One region of the Modestobacter sp. SYSU DS0657 genome, then DNA from elsewhere that is predicted to be linked to it. Evidence: riboswitches for the same ligand, from Rfam matches in the RefSeq annotation. Region 1 holds a riboswitch; each other region holds the start of a gene.
The links. A riboswitch is a leader RNA that binds a small molecule or an ion and turns the genes downstream of it on or off. The one in region 1 is predicted to bind cyclic di-AMP.
Positions count from the first base shown of each region.

Region 2: linked by a shared signal. The riboswitch ahead of ACI79A_RS03465 (NlpC/P60 family protein) and the one ahead of ACI79A_RS10195 (aggregation-promoting factor C-terminal-like domain-containing protein) in region 1 are both predicted to bind cyclic di-AMP.
Region 3: linked by a shared signal. The riboswitch ahead of ACI79A_RS06495 (LysM peptidoglycan-binding domain-containing protein) and the one ahead of ACI79A_RS10195 (aggregation-promoting factor C-terminal-like domain-containing protein) in region 1 are both predicted to bind cyclic di-AMP.

Region 1 is NZ_JBJHAG010000013.1:46,777-52,030, forward strand. It holds gene mftD (pre-mycofactocin synthase MftD) at 1-1,229, opposite strand, end outside; gene ACI79A_RS10190 (YceI family protein) at 1,405-2,004, opposite strand; gene ACI79A_RS10195 (aggregation-promoting factor C-terminal-like domain-containing protein) at 2,145-3,098, opposite strand; cyclic di-AMP (ydaO/yuaA leader) riboswitch at 3,114-3,262, opposite strand; gene ACI79A_RS10200 (class I SAM-dependent methyltransferase) at 3,426-4,073, opposite strand; gene ACI79A_RS10205 (universal stress protein) at 4,120-4,668, opposite strand; gene ACI79A_RS10210 (DUF5709 domain-containing protein) at 4,779-5,210, opposite strand.
Region 2 is NZ_JBJHAG010000003.1:146,311-151,564, reverse strand. It holds gene ACI79A_RS03475 (phytoene desaturase family protein) at 1-1,257, opposite strand, end outside; gene ACI79A_RS03470 (GNAT family N-acetyltransferase) at 1,254-1,712, opposite strand; cyclic di-AMP (ydaO/yuaA leader) riboswitch at 2,150-2,319, shown strand; gene ACI79A_RS03465 (NlpC/P60 family protein) at 2,335-3,465, shown strand; gene ACI79A_RS03460 (DUF3817 domain-containing protein) at 3,648-3,995, shown strand; gene ACI79A_RS03455 (serine hydrolase domain-containing protein) at 4,005-5,254, shown strand, end outside.
Region 3 is NZ_JBJHAG010000007.1:2,857-8,110, forward strand. It holds gene ACI79A_RS06490 (ATP-binding protein) at 1-1,731, shown strand, start outside; gene ACI79A_RS06495 (LysM peptidoglycan-binding domain-containing protein) at 2,062-2,907, opposite strand; cyclic di-AMP (ydaO/yuaA leader) riboswitch at 2,990-3,086, opposite strand; gene ACI79A_RS06500 (ester cyclase) at 3,820-4,194, shown strand; gene ACI79A_RS06505 (MFS transporter) at 4,228-5,254, opposite strand, start outside.

The sequences.
Region 1 (5,254 bases):
GGCCGGTGCTGCGCGGAAACGGTCTCCACGGGGGCGTCGGCGACCTGGTCGACGCCCAGGTACCGCTCGAAGCCGGGCGGGACGACGACGTCGTCCCGGCACAGGTCGGCCACCGACTCCCGTCCCAGGCCGACCATCGCCGAGCCGAGGCCGTCGCGCAGCACGTCGAGCACGTTCTCCACGCCGGCCTGCCCGTTGGCCGCCAGGCCCCAGAGGTAAGCGCGCCCGATCATCACGGCCTTCGCTCCGAGGGCGAGGGCCTTGGCGACGTCGCCGCCGCGCCGGATGCCGCCGTCCAGCAGCACCTCGACCTGGTCGCCGACGGCCTCGGCGATCGCCGGCAGGGCGCGGACGGAGGCCGGGGTGCCGTCGAGGTTGTTGCCGCCGTGGTTGGAGACGGAGATGGCGCTGACCCCGGCGTCGACGGCCCGCCTGGCGTCGTCGACGCGCATCACGCCCTTGAGCATGAACGGCCGGTCATCGCCCCACAGCTCCCGGAGCCAGGCGACGTCCTCCCAGGTCGGCATGGGCGACTGCATCCACATGCCGTAGGCCTCGAAGAAGGTGGGCGCCGGGTCGCCGGGGTTGGCGACCATGTTCGGCACGGTGAGGTCGGGCAGCTTCTTGGTCTTGGCGAAGTCCCACAGCCAGCTGGGCTTGAGGGCCACCTGGGGGGCGTACCGCCGCACCGCCTCGAGGTTGATGCGTTCGGGGATGAACGGGCTGCCCCAGTCGCGGCCGTAGGAGAACGACCAGTCCAGCGTGGCGATCAGCCCGGCCGCCCCGGCCCGCCGGGCCCGCTCGACCTTGGCGGCCATGAGGTCGCGGTCGCCGACCCAGTAGAGCTGGAAGAAGGTCTGCGGGTTGGCGGCGATGACCTCCTCCATCGGCTTGCTGGCCATCGAGGAGAGCCCGATCGCGGTGCCGCGGGCGGCCGCGGCCCGCGCGACGGCGACCTCACCGTCGGGGTGCACGGCCTGCACCCCGGTCGGGCTGATCAGCACCGGCAGCGCGATGTCCTGGCCCATGACGCGGGTGGCCGTCTGCCGGCCGTTGGCCAGCCCGGCGGTGTGCGGGGCGAAGCCCAGCTCGGCGAAGGCGGCCAGGTTGTCGTCGACGGTCAGCCCGCGCTCGGAGCCGGCGACCAGCGCCCCGTACACGCCCTTCGGCAACCGGCGCTTGGCCCGCCGCTGCGCCTCGGCCACCGTCTCGAACCACGCGTTCGCCATCTGCGCACTCCCCTGCTGCTCGGACCGGAGGACGCCGTCGTCCTCCGGTGCCCACGGCCGCAGCCGCTGGCACTCAGTGCCACCGTAGCGGGGCGAAGTGGTCTGGGACACAACCCTTCCGCCTCCCGGACACCGCCCGCCGGGGCGCGCGACCCGGCGGGCGGAACGCGCCGGGTCAGCCGGCCCGGATCGCCGAGACGTCGAACTCCACCTGGATCCGGTCGCTGACCAGGACACCACCGGTCTCCAGGACCGCGTTCCAGGTGAGCTCCCAGTCGCTGCGCTTGATCGCCAGCGCACCCTCGAAGCCGACCCGCGTGTTGCCGAACGGGTCCAGCGCCGAGCCGGTCAGGGTGAAGTCGATCTCGACGGTGCGGGTGACGTCCTTGATGGTCAGGTCGCCGGTGACCCGGTAGACCTCGTCGTCGACCTGCCGCACCGCGGTCGAGTCGAAGCGCATCTCCGGGAACCGCTCGACGTCCAGGAAGTCCGGCGAGCGCAGGTGCGCGTCGCGGTCGGGGGCGCCGGTGTCGATGCTGGCGGTGCGGATGCGCAGCGACACGGTGCTGGCACCCGGGTCGGCGGTGTCGAGATGGGCGGTGCCGGCGAACTCGGTGAACGCGCCGCGCACCGTCGTCACCATCGCGTGCCGCGCCCGCACGCCGATGCGGGTGTGCGCGGCGTCGACGACGTAGTCGCCGGTCACGTCGGCCAACGCGGCCGTCGCGGCGTCGAAGTCCGAGGCCGCGGGCTCGGGTGCCCGGTGCTTGCCCACGGTTCAGCCCTCCTGGTCGGGGTGGTCCACCCGGTGATCCTGACCGATGGGGGTGACATTCGGGCAGGGCGGTGACGTGCTGGGCACGCGAGGAGGGGCCGCCCGGTGCGAGCGGCCCCTCCTGGTCGGTGCTGGGTCGATCAGTACCAGCCGGCGGACTGCGACTGCGACCACGCGCCGCACGGCGAGCCGTACCGGTTGTTGATGTAGATCAGGCCGGCGTCGATCTGACGGTAGCCGTCGGAGGTCTTGGCGATCCCGGTGCCCTTCCAGGTGGAGTCCAGGAACTGCGGGATGCCGTAGGCGGTGCTGCGCGGGTTCTGCGCGTTGGGGTTCCAGCCGCTCTCCTTGCCCCACAGCTTCTCCAGGCAGGAGAACTGACCGGCGTCCCCGCCCAGCTGGGACAGCGCGTAGCTCTGGAAGGAGCCGGCCGGCGCGGCGGGAGCCGGGGCGGGGGCGGGGGCACCGCCACCGGAGGGCCGGGAGCTGGACTGCGACCGCGGGGCTGCAGCCGCAGCCGCCTGCTCGGCCTTGCGCGCCTCCTCCGCCTTGCGCGCCTCCTCGGCCTGGCGCGCCTCCTCCGCGAGCCGCGCCTCCTCGGCCAGCCGCGCCTCCTCGGCCAGCCGCGCCTCCTCGGCCAGCCGCGCCTCCTCGGCCAGCCGCGCCTCCTCGGCCAGCCGCGCCTCCTCGGCGGCGACAGCGGCGGCCTGCGCCTGCTGGGCGGCGGCCTCGGCCTCCTGCCGCTGGCTGCGGTCGGCCGCCAGCGCCCCGAGCCGGTCGCCGACCTGCCCCTCGGCGACGACGGTGCTGGCGTGCTGGGCGGTGAGGCCCAGCTGGGTGGCGATGCTCACCGGCTCGGGCGCCGCGGTGGCCTGCGCGCCGGTCTGCCCGCCCACGACGACGTTCACCACGACCGCGCCGACCGCGGCGGCGGCCAGGTACATCGCCGGACGGCGCAGGCCGGCCGGGGGCGCCAGGCGGCGGGCACGACGGGAGGTCTCCTCCCCGGCGACGGGGAGGACCGTGGTGGGCAGGTCTCCGTCGGCCGGCAGGTCGTGCCCGGCGTGGTCGTGCGGGATGGCGCGTGGGGACATGAAGGAGGGGGCTCCGGGCTCTTCCGTGGCCGCCTACCGGGTTAGCTGACGGATTCGGGCGGGAAGGCGCCCTACCCGGCCGGGCGCGTGCCCGGGCGGGATTCACCCCAGTGCTTCGGTGGGTCCCCGGATCGCTGCGGACAGCGACTCGGCGGCATCCGGCGCGGGCTCCCCGGGTGGGGACGTGACGTCCGGCCGGACCTGCCCACGGTAAAGCGCTTTACGACCTCGTGACAATGCTCCGTCGCCAGTTCGTCGGGATGTGCCACGGCGCCCCTGGTCAGCGCGGTGTGATCCGTCCCGCAGGCCGCACCGGTCGCACCCGGCTCAGGGCAGGCGCCAGACCGTCGTCCGGCGGACCTCCCCGCCGTCGGCGTCCGGGACGTCGTGGGTGGCGGCCGGCAGCAGCCCTTCCCGCGGCAGGTAGGCGCGGCCCGGGTCCCCGAGCAGGACGGTGGCGCCGCGCAGCCAGTGGGCGCCCAGGTACGGCAGCACCCGGGCGGTCATCTCCCGGTCGTAGCAGACGTCGCCGGCCAGCACGACGTCCACGTCCGGTCCGTCCTCGCCCAGCACGTCGCCCACCACCTCGACCCCGGTGACCCCGTTGAGCTCGGCGTTGAGCGCGACCGCGGCGTGCGAGTACGGGTCGACGTCGCTGGCGACGACGCGCGCCGCCCCGGCGAGCCGCGCCGCCACGGCGACCAGGCCGCTCCCGGCACCGAGGTCCAGCACCCGCTTGCCGGCGACGAGCTCCGGGGTGTCCAGGACGTACCGGGCCAGGGCCTGGCCACCCGGCCAGGCCGCGGCCCAGAACGGCGGGTCCTGGCCGGCGCCGCCGGCCTCGGTCTCCATCGCCTCCCACAGGGCGACGACGTCGTCGGCGACGTGCAGCTGCACCTCGGGCACCAGGGTGGGCCGCTCGACCCGGGTGTGGGCCTGCAGGAAGGACGGCGGGACGCGATCGGGGGCGGGCACCCGGACAGTGGACACCCACGGGCCCGGCCGCGACCCGCCGGGGTGGTCAGTCCTCGCGGTCGCTCCGGACCACGGTGACGGGGCAGGGCGCGTGCCGGGTGACCTGGTCGCTGGTCGAGCCCAGCAGCAGGCCGGCGAAGCCACCGCGGCCGCGGGCACCCACCACCAGGAGGTCGGCCTGCCGGGCGGCGGCGATGAGCGCCTTCACCGGTGCGGTGTGCGCGACGTGGCAGGTGACGCCCGCGGCGCGGTCCTGGCCGAGCGCCGCGACGACGTCGGCCTCCAGGTCGGCCTGGACCGCCTTCTCGTAGTCGCTCACCGGCGGGACGTACCCCGGCGACCAGCTGGCCGGCTGGGGCGCGGTGGCGATCCGCCAGGCACGGACGACGTGCAGCGGCCACCCGGCCCGCTCGGCCAGGCCGGCCGCCCACACGAGCGCCTCCTGGGCGCACCCGGAACCGTCGTGGCCGACGACGACCCCGCCCTCGACCGCCCCGGTCGACGTCACCGCGGGCGCCACGTCCCCAGCCGCGTTGCCCATGGCCTCGTCGACCTCCGCCGCGAGCGCGTCCCGCGTGCCGTCCTGCTCGGTCACCGTGTCCTCCTGTCCGTGCCCGGCCGTCCCATGGCCCTCACCGACGACCGGGCTGCTCGCACCAGCCTGGCCCACCGGGCCGCCGGTCGCACAGAGCCGGAGGTCCCGGGTCAGCCGCCGTCCCGCACGAGGTGCACCGCGGCCTCCTCCGCCGAGGCCGCCCCGCCGTCGATGCCCTCGTCCTCGGCGTACAGCTCCGCCTCCCGGTCGACCAGGCCGTCGTCGTCGGCGTCGGCGAGCCGGCCCGCGCGGTCGTCGCCGACCTCGTCGTCGAGGAGCTCGCCGTCGGTGCCGGCGTCGTCGCCCAGACCGTCACCCTCGTCGTCGCGGTCGTCGGTCCCGCCGTCGCGGAGCTCGCGGGCCAGCCGGCCGGAGAGGCTCTCACCGGCCTCCTCCTCGCGCTCGGTGGTGCCCCAGCCGGTCGACACCCACGGCCGATCGGGCGGGGACCAGCCGGCGGTGTCGTCGTCGGTGTCCGGTTCGAGGGTGTCCGAGACCGCGGCCACGGTGGCCGGGTCGGTGCCGTCGTGGTGCGTGCGCATGGCTGCCTCCGGGGGCCGGGCGGCGCGTGACGGCGGTCAGCATC
Region 2 (5,254 bases), on a different contig from region 1:
GTCGAGCTGCGCGACGACCCGGCGCACCGCCTCCTCGCGGGTGCCCGCCGGGTCGGCCGCGTAGAGCTCGGCCGGGGTGTGCAGCCCGAAGAGGGTCAGCGTGTGCAACCCGGTCGCCACGGTGATCGACGGGTCGGTCAGCGAGTGGCAGTACACCTCGAACGGGACGACGTCGGGCAGCCGCCCGGCCACAGCCTGGGCGTACGCGGCGTCGATGGCCGACGCGGACTCGTCGACGTGCACGGTGCCGCTGAACACCCGGTGCGGGTCGTCCCCGGAGCGCAGCCCGGGCAGCCGCCGCAGCACCATGTTGACCTTGAGCTGCGAGCCCGAGGGCCGTGGCGTGGCCGGCGCGCCGAGCAGCTCGTCGAGCACGGCCGGCGCGGCGCCGCCCACCACGTGCCCGGCGTCGGCCGCGTGCGCCGTCCCGTCGTCGTCGGTCCAGTGCACCGTGACCCCGTCGGCGCGGGCCTCGATCGCGGTGGCGGTGGCCCGGGTGACCAGCCGGGCGCCCGCCGCGCGGGCGGCGGTGGCGATCGCGCCGCTGACCGCGCCCATGCCGCCCACCGGCACCCGCCAGCGGCCGGTGCCGTTGCCGACCAGGTGGTAGAGGAAGCAGCGCCCGGCCAGCCCGTCGGCGGCGTGCACGTCGGCGAAGGTGCCGATCAGGCCGTCGGTGAGGGCGATGCCGCGCACGTCGTCGTCGGACAGGTGGTCGGCGACGACGTCGGCCAGCGGACGCTCGCGCAGGTCGTGCCAGATGCCCGGGTCGCGCAGCCGGCCGGCGAGCTCTGCCTCGCTGGGCAGCGGCTCGGTGAACGTGGGCGCCAGGTCCTCGGCCAGGGTGGCCAGCCGGCCGTAGAACCGCTGCCAGCCGGCCAGCTCGGCGTCCCCGCCGGTGAGCGCGCGGAACGACGCCGCCGTCGCCGGCCCCTCGTCCCGCTCGACCAGCAGCGCGCGGTGCCGGCCGTCGCGGCGCAGCGGCGTCCAGGACGCGACCGCGCGGTCCCGCAGGTCCAGCGGCAGGCCCAGGTCGGTGCCGATCCGGTCGGGCAGCAGGCTGACCAGGTAGGAGTACGCCGAGAGCCGGACGTCGACGCCGGGGAACACCTGCTGGCTGATGGCGGCGCCGCCGAGCACGTCCCGCTGCTCGAGCACGAGCACCGACCACCCGGCGCGCGCCAGGTAGGCGGCGGCGACCAGTCCGTTGTGCCCACCCCCGACCACGACCGCGTCGTAGCGGGCCGCGGTGCTCACGCCAGCTCCCGGGCGAAGAAGACCGCGTGCGGGTCGTCGGCGCCGACGTAGTGCCCGAACGCCTCGACCGGCCGGTAGCCCGTGGACCGGTACAGCGCGATCGCCTCCGGCTGCCGGACGCCGGTCTCCAGCCGCACCGTCGTCCACCCGCGGGTCACCGCCTCGGCCTCCAGCCCGGCGAGCAGCAGCCTGGACACCCCTCGCCCACGGGCGCCGGGGACGACGTACATCCGCTTGATCTCCGCCTCGTCCGGCCCCAGCGGGCGCAGCGCGCCGCAGCCGATCGGGGTGCCGTCGTCGTCGCGGGCGAGCAGCACCACCGCGACGTCGGCGGCGGACGGCGGCACCCCGGGTTCGCCGGCGCCGTCGTAGCGGGCGCGCAGCTCGACCTGCTGGGCGGCGGTCAGCGCGACGACGTCCGGGTCGTCCCAGGGAGCGGTGGCGAGGGTCGGCACCGGGTCATCCTGGCGCGCCGTGTTCCGGGTCCCTCTAGCAGGTGCCCGGGCCAGGGCCGGCGACCGCCGCGCCGGGGGAACGCCCAGCCCCTGGTGCGGTGGCGGCGCAGGGGTGCGGAGCCGCTGGCGGAGCGTGACGGGAAGGGGCCGGCAGGGTGCGTGGTGGCGCGGTCCGGGGCCGGCGGCCGGACCGTCCGGCGCCGACGGTGGGTGCCCAGTTCAGGACGCGTGTCGGCGTCCCGGGCGCGGACGAGACCGGGGCCGTGGACGTCGGCGGTCCACAATCCCGGCGCGCCGATCACGCGCGGTGAGCGTGTTGCAGCACACGCACGGAGTTTCTCAACAAAATCGCAAAGAGCCTTTGTCACGAGCCCATAACGCCCTTACGGTGGTCCGCGGTCCGGACGGGCACCTCAGCCACCTCTCGGTGGCGACCGACCAGACCGCCGCCGAACTCCGCGGCCCGTGCACTCCGGCGGGCCAGGGGACCGGGGACCCACCGCAGCACTGGGGTGAAGCACTGCGCGGCCCAGCCGGGCCGCACGTGCCGGGTGTCTTCCCATCCGAACCCGTCAGCTAACTCGGTAGGCGGCACGTTGGAAGAAAGGACCACCCGCCGAAGATGGCGAGTTCGCTCAACCCTGCCCGTCGCGGGTCCACTCCCCGCCGGGCCGTCGTCACCTTCTTCGCCGCCGGTGCCCTCGTGGCCACCACCCTGCTGGCCCCCGCGCCCGCCGCGGCCGAGCCCACCACCTCCGCGGAGGCGGCCACCCTGGTCGCCGAGCGCGCCCACGAACTCGAGGTCGTCACCGAGCAGTTCAACGACGCCCGCGTCGAGCTCGAGACCAAGCAGGCCGAGGTCGACGCCGCCGTCGCTCAGGTCGAGGCCGCCGAGGCCGCCCTGGCCGGCGCCCGTGACCGGGTCCGGGAGGTCGCCCGCAGCGCCTACACCGGCGACCAGCTGAGCACCCTGCAGGCGATGCTCACCAGCGAGTCCGCCGACGAGCTGATGGACCGCGTCGGCACGCTGGGCTCCATCGCCGACCACAACAACGGGATCCTGGGCGAGGCCGTCGCGGCCGACGAGCAGGCCACCGAGGCCCAGGCCGCGGCCGAGGCCGCCGCCACCGAGGCGCAGGCCCAGCTGGACCGGGTCGAGCAGCAGCGCACCGACCTGAACAAGCAGATCGCCGAGTACCAGGCGATGTACGAGCGGCTCTCCGCCGCGGAGCAGGCCGCCTCCCGGGCCGAGGCCGAGCGGCAGCACGCCGCCGAGGCCGCGGCGGCCGAGCAGGCCGCCGGCTCCGGTTCCGGTTCCGGCTCGGGTGGCGGCGGCAGCGCCGCCCGCGCCGCAGCCCCGGCCGCGCAGGCCCCGTCCGCCCCGGTCGTCGCCTCCAGCGGTGCCGCGGCGACCGCGGTCAGCACCGCCATGGCCCAGCAGGGCAAGCCCTACGTCTGGGCCGCCGCCGGCCCGGGGTCCTTCGACTGCTCCGGCCTGGTGCAGTACGCCTACGCCGCGGCCGGCATCTCCGTGCCGCACTCCAGCCGGGCGCAGGCGACCATGGGCCGCGCGGTCTCCCGCGGCGAGCTGCAGCCGGGCGACATCATCGCCTTCTACTCCCCGGTCAGCCACGTCGGCATCTACATCGGCAACGGCCAGATGGTGCACGCGCCGACCTCGGGCGACGTCGTCAAGGTCGCCAGCATCGACGTGATGGGCAGCATCACCGCGATGCGGCGGATCGCCGGCTGACGCCAGCGCTCCAGCACGAACACCGGTGCCCCGGTCGCCTCGCGGCGGCCGGGGCACCGGTGTCTCCGCGCCCTGCAACGGCCCCCTCCCGGGTCCTGCCCTGAGCCTGCGAAGGGTGGGGAGGAGGGGGTCCTTCATCACATCCGGGAGACCACGGCACCGGTGGTTCGTTGTCCCCGGTCGTGGCTGCCCGACTGCTCGCCCCCGCTCCCGTCGCCCGCACGTTCCGCGTCGTCGCCGTCGCCGAGGCGGTGTCCTGGGTGCTGCTGCTCGCCGGGATGTTCGTCAAGTACGTGCCGGAGACCTCCGAGGTCGGCGTCCAGGTGTTCGGCCCGGTGCACGGTGCGGTCTTCATCGCCTACGTCGCGGTGACGCTCGTCGCCTGGCGGGTGCTCGGCTGGTCCCTCGGCACCACCATCCTCGCGCTGGCCGCCTCGGTGCCGCCGCTGGTCACCCTCTGGTTCGAGCACTGGGCCCGCCGCACCGGCCGGCTGCCGGTGGGGGAGACCGCAGCCGCCCGGGCTGGCTAGCCTCCCGGCATGGCCGAGCCCGTGCTGCCCTCCACCGCCCGCACCCTGCTGGCCCGCACCGCCCGCGTGCAGCGCGACGGGCGGGCGCCCAGCCTGGTCGCCGGCGTCGTCCGGGGCGGCGGGCTCGCCTGGTCGGCCGGGCGCGGGGACGTCGCCGACCCGCACACCGACGTCCAGTACCGCCTCGGTTCCATCAGCAAGACGGTCACCGCCCTGGTGGTGATGCGGCTGCGCGACGAGGGGGCGCTGGGCCTCGACGACCTGCTGGACGAGCACCTGCCGGGCACCCCGCTGGGTGACCGCACGGTCGGTCAGCTCCTCTCCCACCTCGCCGGGGCGGGTTCGGAGAGCCCGGGCGGCTGGTGGGAGCGCGTACCCGGCGGATCGCTGGCCGAGTTGCCGCTCAGCGACGACGACGTGGTGCTCGGCGCCGCCCGGCGGTTCCACTATTCCAACCTCGGCTTCGGCCTGCTCGGTGAGCTGGTCGCCCGGCACCGCGGCCGGCCGTGGGCGGACGTCGTCCGGGACGAGGTGCTGCTGCCCCTGGGCATGACCCGCACCACCCCGCGTCCCAGCGGCGCTGCCGCCCAGGGCCACGCGGTGCACCCGTGGGCCGACGTCGTGCTGCCCGAACCCGAGCACGACGCCGGGGTGATGGCCGCGGCCGGTCAGCTGTGGGCGACGCTGGCCGACCTGGGGCGGTGCGCCGTCTTCCTGCTCGGTGACACCGCCGACGTGGTCTCCCCGGCCACCCTGGAGGAGATGACCGTGCCGGCCGGGGTCGACTCCGCCGCGGCCGGCTGGTCGGCGTACGGCCTGGGCCTGCAGGTGGTGCGCGCCGACGGGGTGACGCTGGTCGGCCACGGCGGCTCGATGCCCGGGTTCCTCGCCGGGGTGTTCGTCGACCGGGCCGAGCAGGCGGGCGCGGTGATGCTGGCCAACACCACCAGCGGGCTGGACCCGCTCGTCCCCGGGCTGCTGGCCGACCTCCGGGCGGCCGAGCCGCGCGTCGTCGACGCCTGGACGCCGGCGCCCCCGCCGGTGCCGCTGGACGTCCTCGGCGTGTGGTTCTGGGGGCCGGCCCCGCACGTGCTCCGGGCGCAGGGCGACCGGCTGCTGCACCTGGGCCCGCTGCCCGGCCGCCCCGGCCGGGCCAGCCGGTTCACCGCGCGGGCGGACGGCACCTGGGTGGGCCTGGACGGCTACTACGCGGGGGAGACGCTGCGGATCGCCCCGGACCACCTGGACCTGGCGACCTT
Region 3 (5,254 bases), on a different contig from region 1:
CACCTGGTCGCGGCCGGCCCCGAGCTGGCCGAGCTGCTGACCCGGTGCCCCGGACTGGCGGTGCTCGCGACCAGCCGGACCGTCATGGGAGTGCAGGCCGAGCAGGCGTACCCCGTTCCCCCGCTGCCGGTCCCGGAGACGTCGGACCTGCCGGACGTCGCGGAGAACCCGGCGGTGCGGCTGTTCCTGGAGCGCGCCCGGGCGGTGCGCCCGGGCTTCGCGCTGACCGCGGACGGCGCCCAGGCCGTCGTGGAGATCTGCCGCCGCCTGGAGGGCCTGCCGCTGGCCATCGAGCTGGCCGCCGCCCGCGTGCAGCTGCTCGACCCGGGCACGGTGCTGAGCCGGCTCTCCCGTTCCCTCGACACGCTCGGTACGGGCGCGGCCGATCTCCCGGAACGGCAGCGCACCCTCCGCGCGACGGTGGACTGGAGCATCGGCATGCTCGACGACGCGGAGCGGTCGCTGCTCGAGGTGCTGGCGGTGTTCGCCGACGGCTGGAGCCTCGCGGCCGCCGCCCACGTCGCCGGCCTCGACGAGGACCGGGTGCTGGACCTGACCGAGAGCCTGGCTCGCCACAGCCTCATCCACGTCGCGGTGCGGCCCACGGGGCCGCGACCCCGGATGCTGCACCCGGTGCGCGCCTTCGTCGCCGAACGGCTGGCGGCGCGTCCCGACGTCGACGAGGTGCGTCGCCGCCACGCCGAGCACTACCGGGCGCTGGCCGAGAGCGCCGATCGGCCACTGCGCGGCTTCCGCCAGCGGGCGTGCGCCGAGATCCTCGTCCGGGAGAGCGACAACGTCGTGACCGCGGTGCGCTGGCACCTCGCCCACGACCGGGCGCCGCTCCCCCACCTGTTCCGGGTGCTGTCGCCGTTCCGGGTCCTCTGGCCGTTCCTGGGCCTCGGGGACGTGATCATCGGCGAGGCCCGCTCCTGGGTGGCCGAGCTGCTGCCGACCGAGGACGGCCTGCCGGCAGCCTCGCGCGCGGAACTGCTGAGCACGGCCCTGGTCTCCGCCCTGGAGGTCGGCGACGCGACGGCCGTCCGGGCGACCAGCGAGCGGCTGACCGCGCTGATCGGCGAGGTCGAGGACCCGTACCTGGACGCCGTGTCGCGCCTGCTCCTCGCCTGGGCCGCGGCGCTCGTCCGCGACCTGGGCGGCGCCCGGCGGGGCTTGCGCACCGCCCTCGACCGGCTGCGCGGTCTGGACGAGCCGATGTGGACGGGGTTCGCGCTGGTGACCGCCGGATCCGTGGAGGCCGCCCTCGGCGATCCCGCCGACGCCCTGCGCCACGCCACCGAGGCGCACCACCTGGCGGATCGCTTCGACACCCCCTGGCTGGCTGCCGTGTCGCGGGTGGTCCTGGCCGGGCTCGCAGTGGGCCGAGGCGATCTCGACGAGGCCCGCGCTCTCCTCGGCGAGGCGCTCGACCTCAGCGAGTCCGGGCACAGCACGCACTGCCTCTGCCTGGCACTTGCGGGTGTTTCCGCGATGTCCCTCGCCGAGGGGGACGACGAGCGGGCCGGACTGCTCGCCGGGGCGACCGAGGGCCTGCGTCGTCGCGCAGGGCTCCGGGTGTACGCGTCGATGCGCGGGGACGGCGACCTGGTGGACGCAGTGCGCGCGGCGGCCGGATCTGCGCGGTTCGACGAGCTGTTCGCCTCGGGCAGCCGACTGGCCCTGGCGGAGGTCCTCGACCTCGCCCGGGGCAGCCTGGTTCCGGGCGAGTGACGACCTGAGCCAACGGGTTGGAACCGTGTGCGGGAGTATCGCGTCGCCTCTCCGACACGAGATGCCTGGCTCACGCCAGGGCCGAATGCACAGGGCGCCCGCGAGTCGCGGAGCGCACGCTCTCGTCTAGCGGTGGCCACTGCGGTGCCGGCCGCAACCGGGTGACGAGTCCGGGAGAGCGCCGGCCGGGTCATCACATCACCCGCGCTGTCGGGCGCACCGCGCGGACCGGCAGCCGGGCGCCGGATCGGACGAGCGCCCCTGCCCGGTCACAGCCGGGCAGGGGCGCTCGTCCGACGGTCCGGCCTCAGCGGCCCACCACGGTGGGCGTCAGCCGGGCAGGAACGACACGTGCGGGTGGTCCATGTGGTTGGCGGTGGGCGACCCCCGGTCCGCCATGCCCTGCCACGTGCCCGTGCGGACCTGGTAGATCCGCTGCTGCCAGATCACGTACTCGACCCGGAACCGGGACGCGTTGTCGATGACGTACTGGGTGACGGCGTCACCCTTGGCCCGGTCGGTGTGGACCATGAAGTCGGCCGCGAGGTCCTGCGTCGGGCTGTGGCCGGGCCGGGTCACGACCGTCCCGACGCCGAACCGCTCGGCGACTTCCTGGACCGCGGGGCGGACGTGCGGAGCCCACACGTCGTAGGCCCCCGCGCTCGCCGCCGGAGCCGCCGGAGCCGCCGGAGCCGCACGGTCCGCGCTCCGGCTGGCTGGCCGCTCGGCGACCCGAGTCGCGGCAGCAGCCACCGTGCCGCCGATCGCGAGCCGCTGACCCACGCGCAGGGTGTTCGGGTTCCCGCCGATGACCTCCCGGTTGAGCGCGTGCACCTCCTGCCAGGTGGTGCCGTGGGCGGCCGCGATCCTGCCGAGGGTGTCGCCCGCCCGGACGACGTACTCCCCCGACGCGCTCTGCGAGGCCATCGCCGGAGCCGCCGGTGCCGCACCGGTACCGCCGATGGTGAGCACCTGACCGACGCGCAGGCGGTTCGGGTCGGCGCCGACGGTGCCGGCGTTCTCCGCGTAGATGGTCTGCCAGGTGGTGCCGTGAGCCGCGGCGAGGGTGCTGAGGGTGTCGCCGGGAGCGACCGTGTGCTCCGCGGCATGCGCCGGGGCGGCCACCGCGAGGGGAACGGCCACTGCTGCCGCGATCGTCAGAGCGGGCCGGGTCACGGACGCCATGCTCGGGCGCCGGGTGGGACGGAGGTGCCGTCCCGGGTGTCGCTGTGCCATGGATGTGCGCCTCTCACCGCCTGCGGAGTTAGCTGTCGGGTTCGGGCGAGAGCTGCCCGGCCGCGGATGCGGCTTCACCCCAGGGCCCGAGGGCCCGGTCCTGCGCGTGGGTCCCCCGCGCCTGCCCGTCGTGTCGTCTGGTCCCGTGGCGGTGGGCAGGTTCGGCGGGCCGCCATCCGGGGTCCTCCGCAGTCGGTGGACGAGCGCACGGTAGGCAGACGGCGATCGGCCACGGCAATCCCCCCGATCCCCTCCGCCGGGCTTCCGGAGGGGCTGATTCCGGGGTGCCGACGCACCTCCTCGGCCGCCGCCGGACGGCCGGCCGGACGCGCCTGGCCTGCCCTTTCCACCGTTCGTGACCTGCCCGCACGCCAGCCGTGGGCACCGGCCGCACCGCCGTCCGCTCACGAGTTCGGTTGCAGACTCAACCTACTTTGCGTCGGTATGTCGTGACCCACCGCAGTCACTCGGCGCGCGTGCCACCGCGGCTTCAGCGGGCGTCGGCGGCGGCCGGTCCAGGTACCCCGCCACCGGCCGGGAGACGGAAAAGGGCCCCGGCCGCCCTCCTCGGAAAGGAGGTCAACCGGGGCCGTCCGGGCCGCTTTGCGGCGGGGCGCTGTCGCCGGACCGGCGATCAGGCGCGCCGGCCTCCGGTGAACCGGCTCAGCAGTCGCTTGAGCAGGTTGGCCTTGATGAGTCCAGAGATGAGGCCCATGTCGTTCCCTCCAGTAGGTCGCCGTTCTCAGGGCACTACCCTCTGGCGCCGCAGACATCACTTCCGGGCGGGGTGAGCGGGAGCCTCCGCGGGAGCGACTGCGCCCTTCCGCCGCGCGGCGGCCCTAGCATCGCCCCGTGGACCAGCAGGCACTGACTTCGATCGTCCAGCGCTACTGGGACGGGCTGTGGAACCGGCGCGACCTGACGGTGATCGACGAGCTCATCGCCGAGCCCTACGTGCGGCACTCCTCGGCCGGTACCCGGTCGCTGACCCGGGCGCAGTTCAAGCGGGAGGTCCGCGAGTCCTGGCAGCTGCTGCACGACCCGGCCACGACCGTCGACGACCAGGTGACCGCCGAGGACCGGATCTGGACGCGGGCTACCACGACCGGCCTGAACCTCGAGACCGGGCAGACCTCGGTGGTCACCTGGCTGGTGGTCCACCGGGTCGCCGACGGGCAGATCGCCGAGTCCTGGAGCGCCACCCTGCCCGGCGTCGACTGGCGCTGACCCCGCCCCGCCCGGACCGCTGCGGCCGGTGGCTCAGCCCAGGTCGCGCAGCCGGCTCGCGGTCGCCATCCTCCGCCGGCTGAGGACGGCGTACAGGGCCACGAAGGCGAGCACGCCGGCGCCCATCCCGCTGAGCGTCCACCGCAGCCCGATGAGGTCGGCGAGCAGGCCCAGCGGGAGCGCGGCGATACCGAACGCGCTGAAGCTGAGCATGATCAGCCCCTGCACCCGCCCGTGGTACTCCATGTCCGACAGGGCGATGAGCTGCGACTGGTTGGTGGTCTGGAAGGCGAGCATCGACGCGCCGACGGCGAGGAGCACGACCACTGCGACGTAGGCGTTGGGCGCGATCGCCAGCGCGCAGATGGCGAGCCCGAAGACGGCGCCGGAGCCCACCAGGACCCGGGTCTGCCGCACCCACGAGGTGCGCCGGCCCAGCAGCAGGCCCGCCGCGACCCCGCCGACCGCGGACGTCGCCGCCAGCACGCCGTAGCCGACCGAGCCGAGGCCGAACAGGTCGCTGGAGATGGTCGGCATGAACGCCAGGTACGGCAGCCCCATCATGGCGACGCCGATGCCGCACCACACCAGGGCGCTCAGCTCGGGGTGCCGCCGGACGTAGCGCACCCCGTCGGCGAGCTCCCCGAGCGGGGACCGGCCGGAGGCCTCCCCCCGCCGCCGCCCGGCGGGCAGGGCGGCGGTGAGCAGCACCCCGACGGCCGCAAGCGCCGCGCTGAACAGGAAGATCGCCTCGACGCCCCAGGTGAACGCACCGATGACCACGCCGGCCAGCGCCGGGCCGACCACCCGGTTCACCTCGGCGTTGACCAGGAGCAGCGAGACCGCCTGCGGCACCGACCCGCGGGGCACCAGCTCGGTCAGGAACGCCATCCGGGCCGGGTTGAACAACGCGAAGCCCACGGCCTGCAGCACGCCCGCGCCGAGCAGCATCCAGTAGGCGATGACATCGAAGACGACGGCCAGCCCGATCCAGGCGCTCGACACCGCCAGCAGGAGCACCGAGATCTGCAGCACCAGCCGCTTGGGCAGCCGGTCGGCG